DNA from 2 places in the Pectobacterium atrosepticum genome. Region 1 is predicted to be linked to the other one. Evidence: predicted binding sites of a transcription regulator. Region 1 holds the regulator's gene; the other holds the start of a gene.

Region 1 (2,208 bases):
TAATCATGGCACCGCTGGTGCAGCGGTTGATAGAAGGGAAAACGATCGAATAACCGACACTGAGCACGGCAAGACGTGCCAAGAGGATAATGCCAATCGTTTAAGCATCGAGATACACGGGCTTAAGCGACCAGCATTAATGCTCAGAGAAAGGAATTACGGCAGTATTCTAATTTCGTGACTGTGCGTCACTTCAACGGCTTTGCCCAGCATCAATGCCACAGAGCAGTATTTTTCCGCTGACAGCTCGACAGCCCGCTCGACAGCTTTATCGGTCAGCCCTTTCCCCGTCACGATAAAATGCAGATTGATATGGGTAAATAAGCGCGGCGCTTCAGACCGACGCTCTGAGGTTAATTTCACCTCACAATCCGCCACATCGTTACGGCCCTTTTGCAGAATCGACACCACATCAATCGCGCTGCATCCCCCTACGGACATCAACACCATTTCCATCGGACTGGGCGCTTTATCGCCAGAATTACCGTCCATCAATACCTGATGTCCTGATGCGGATTCGCCCAAAAACGTTAAGCCTTCAACCCATTTTACCCGAGCCTGCATGATGTCTCTCCACTAAAATTTTTTTGAAAATTTATACCGTTACTGTACAAAAACCAGCGTTAATCAGAGCTTTGTCATGCTGAAGCGAGACAACACAAGACACATCCTTAAAGCTGTGTTAAAACGAAAATAGAATAGACCTTTTCTGGACAAACCCAGAAACGAAGAAGATGATGACGTAGCCAGAAATACCCAGCCACGTTTACGGTGCGGCAAAGCAGCAACCGAAAAACCAAGGGTACAGTGGTTCCAGTATATTCCCTGACGTCATTCTGCCTAGACTGAATTTTATTTTTTTAGCAGTTAAACACGCCGTACAGGGAACTCTGACCCCTGTAATTTGCGCAGTGAATTACAACAGAGGATGATAGCGAATGGTTCTCGGCAAACCGCAGACAGACCCGACTCTCGAATGGTTCCTTTCCCATTGTCATATCCACAAGTATCCATCGAAGAGCACGCTGATTCACCAAGGTGAAAAAGCAGAAACGCTTTACTACATCGTGAAAGGCTCTGTCGCAGTGCTAATCAAAGATGAAGAAGGCAAGGAAATGATTCTTTCCTACCTCAATCAGGGCGATTTTATTGGTGAGCTCGGCCTGTTTGAAGAAGGTCAGGAACGCAGTGCTTGGGTTCGGGCAAAAACCGCCTGTGAAGTGGCTGAAATTTCTTATAAAAAATTCCGCCAGCTCATTCAAGTTAACCCAGATATCCTCATGCGTCTGTCTGCACAAATGGCAAACAGACTTCAGATTACCTCAGAAAAAGTCGGCAACCTCGCCTTCCTTGATGTAACTGGCCGTATCGCCCAAACATTACTCAACCTGGCAAAACAACCTGATGCCATGACGCATCCAGATGGCATGCAAATTAAAATTACCCGTCAGGAAATTGGGCAAATCGTTGGCTGCTCGCGTGAAACCGTGGGCCGCATTCTGAAAATGTTAGAAGACCAGAACCTGATCTCTGCGCACGGTAAAACGATTGTCGTTTACGGCACTCGCTAAACCCCTGTCGCGATACCCTACCAATAAAAAAGCGTGAAGCCTCGGCCTCACGCTTTTTTTTATCGCACAATGCTTATCACAAAAAAATGGTTTATCAAATAACGGTTTATCACAAAATAACGTGAACTCAGTTCGCCGTGTTAACCACTTGAGCGACAGCTTTAGCGAATTTCTCCATCCCCTGCGCAATATCATCTTCATCAATGATCAAAGACGGCACAAAGCGGATCACGTTCGGCCCAGCCATCAACACCATAAGCCCCTGAGCCGCTGCAGCAGCCAAGAACTCACCCGCGCGACCATGCCATTGCGGTTTCAGCTCAGCCCCCAGCAAAAGCCCCATACCGCGGACTTGATCAAATACGCCATACTGCTGGTTGATTTTATCAAGCTCACTGACAAAGCGATCGTGACGATCCGCTACGCCCGATAGCACTTCCGGCGTATTGATGATATCCAGCGCAGCTTCCGCCACTGCACAGGCCAGCGGGTTGCCGCCATAGGTGGTGCCGTGTACCCCAACCGTCATGACCGATGCGATCTCTTCCGTCGTCAGCATCGCACTAATCGGGAAACCACCGCCCAACGCTTTAGCCGTTGTAAGGATATCCGGCGTAATACCATAGTGCATATAGCT
Region 2 (2,208 bases), 1.1 Mb from region 1:
AGTGATGCTGACGAAGCAGCGCTGCCAGACAGGCATTGGCGCTGCCAGTCACGGGATCTTCTTTAAGATGGCCGCGTTCAATATAGAACGTGCGAACTTCATAATCAGCGGGCGTTGCACCCTCGTGTGGTCCATAGATGGCGATACCGTTGGTCTGGCTGAGATTTTCCACGGCGGCGAGTGCTTCTGCATCCGGTGTGATGTTCAGACAGGTGTCGGCACTGTCTACACGAACCACGAGCCAGCGAATTCCCATGTGTACGGCGGCAGGCGGATAGCGTTTATCGATACGGTTAGCACCAAGGTTGGTAATGCCCAGCGTTTTTTCCAGCAGCGGCATGTGCTCATCGCCAAACGGAACGATGGTGGCCTGCGGCGCGTGAAAAGCGAGGCTCTCATCATCACCGATGTTGATTGGAACCAAACCAATACCGCACTGTTGTATCAACTGCCCCGAGGATTTAGGACGTAATCCTTCTTCCAGTAAAGCGTGTGCGGTGCCTAGTGTGGGATGCCCGGCAAACGGAATCTCTGATTCTGGCGTAAAAATGCGGACATGATAATCCGCTAAAGGATTGGTGGCTGGCAGAACAAACGTGGTTTCCGACAGGTTTGTCCAGCGGGCGATGTCTTGCATTTGCTCATCGGTTAATCCATTCGCCTCCATAATGACGGCAAGCGGATTGCCTTTGAAAGGCTGCTGGGTGAAAACGTCGACCTGTTTGAAACGACGTACTATAGGCATCGCATTTCTCTCCTGTATGCGGCATCGTTTAAATATCACTCAAAACTAACCGCGATCCTATCGCGCGCTTGTGGCATAATGCGCGCCAAATCACATTCCGACTCGAGTATAAGTGCTGTGTTAAGTACCAACAATATCACCATGCAGTTCGGCAGCAAGCCGTTGTTTGAAAACATCTCCGTTAAATTTGGCGGCGGCAACCGTTACGGTTTGATTGGCGCGAATGGCTGCGGCAAATCCACCTTTATGAAGATTCTCGGCGGCGATCTGGTGCCGAGCGGCGGTAACGTCTTCCTCGATCCTAATGAACGTCTGGGTAAACTGCGTCAGGATCAGTTCGCGTTTGAAAAATACAGCGTGCTGGATACCGTTATCATGGGTCACGGTGAGCTGTGGGCGGTAAAAGAAGAGCGCGACCGTATCTACTCATTGGCTGAAATGAGCGAAGCTGACGGCTATAAAGTGGCCGATCTGGAAGTGGAATACGGTGAGATGGATGGCTACAGCGCAGAATCACGCGCGGGCGAACTGTTGCTGGGTGTGGGGATTCCTGTTGATCAGCACTATGGCTTGATGAGCGAAATTGCTCCCGGTTGGAAACTGCGTGTCTTGTTGGCACAGGCACTGTTTTCCGATCCTGAAATCCTGCTGCTCGACGAACCGACCAACAACCTGGATATCGATACTATCCGCTGGTTGGAGCAGGTGCTGAACGAGCGTAACAGCACCATGATCATTATCTCGCATGACCGTCACTTCCTGAATATGGTCTGTACGCATATGGCGGATCTGGACTACGGCGAGCTGCGTGTTTATCCGGGCAACTATGATGAATACATGACGGCTGCGACGCAGGCTCGCGAGCGTTTACTGTCCGATAACGCCAAGAAGAAAGCGCAGATTTCCGAACTGCAATCGTTCGTTAGCCGCTTTAGCGCCAATGCCTCTAAATCCAAACAGGCGACATCGCGCGCGCGCCAGATCGATAAAATTCAGTTGGATGAAGTGAAAGCGTCGAGCCGGCAAAACCCGTTTATCCGTTTTGATCAGGATAAGAAACTGTTCCGTAATGCGCTGGAAGTTGAAGCGTTGACCAAAGGTTTTGATAATGGCCCACTGTTCAGCAAGCTGGGTCTCATGATCGAAGTGGGTGAAAAAGTCGCCATTCTGGGTGCCAACGGCGTGGGTAAATCGACATTGCTGAAAACGCTGGTCGGTGATTTCGCACCAGATAGCGGCACTGTTAAGTGGTCGGAAAATACTCAAATTGGCTACTACGCACAGGATCACGAATACGAATTCGATGAGACGCTGACGGTGTTTGACTGGATGAGCCAGTGGAAACAGGAAAAAGATGACGAACAGGCGGTGCGTAGCGTGCTCGGTCGTTTGCTGTTCAGTCAGGATGATATCAAGAAGAAAGTGAAGGTCTTATCCGGTGGTGAAAAGGGTCGTATGCTGTT

Evidence for each region. The regulator CRP, encoded in region 1, controls carbon source genes, mostly activating them, when cyclic AMP is high. The targets are predictions, from matches to a motif close to ATGTGANNNNNNTCACAT.
Region 2: a site for CRP is predicted at 824-841, ahead of GZ59_RS14535 (ABC-F family ATPase). Genes of this name have one in related genera too.

The regions. Positions count from the first base shown of each region.
Region 1 covers NZ_CP009125.1:4,433,853-4,436,060, forward strand. The annotation lists gene GZ59_RS19765 (phosphoribulokinase) at 1-53, shown strand, start outside; gene GZ59_RS19770 (OsmC family protein) at 157-564, opposite strand; gene crp (cAMP-activated global transcriptional regulator CRP) at 939-1,571, shown strand; gene argD (bifunctional acetylornithine/succinyldiaminopimelate transaminase) at 1,699-2,208, opposite strand, start outside.
Region 2 covers NZ_CP009125.1:3,287,608-3,289,815, reverse strand. The annotation lists gene GZ59_RS14540 (PhzF family phenazine biosynthesis protein) at 1-745, opposite strand, end outside; gene GZ59_RS14535 (ABC-F family ATPase) at 863-2,208, shown strand, end outside.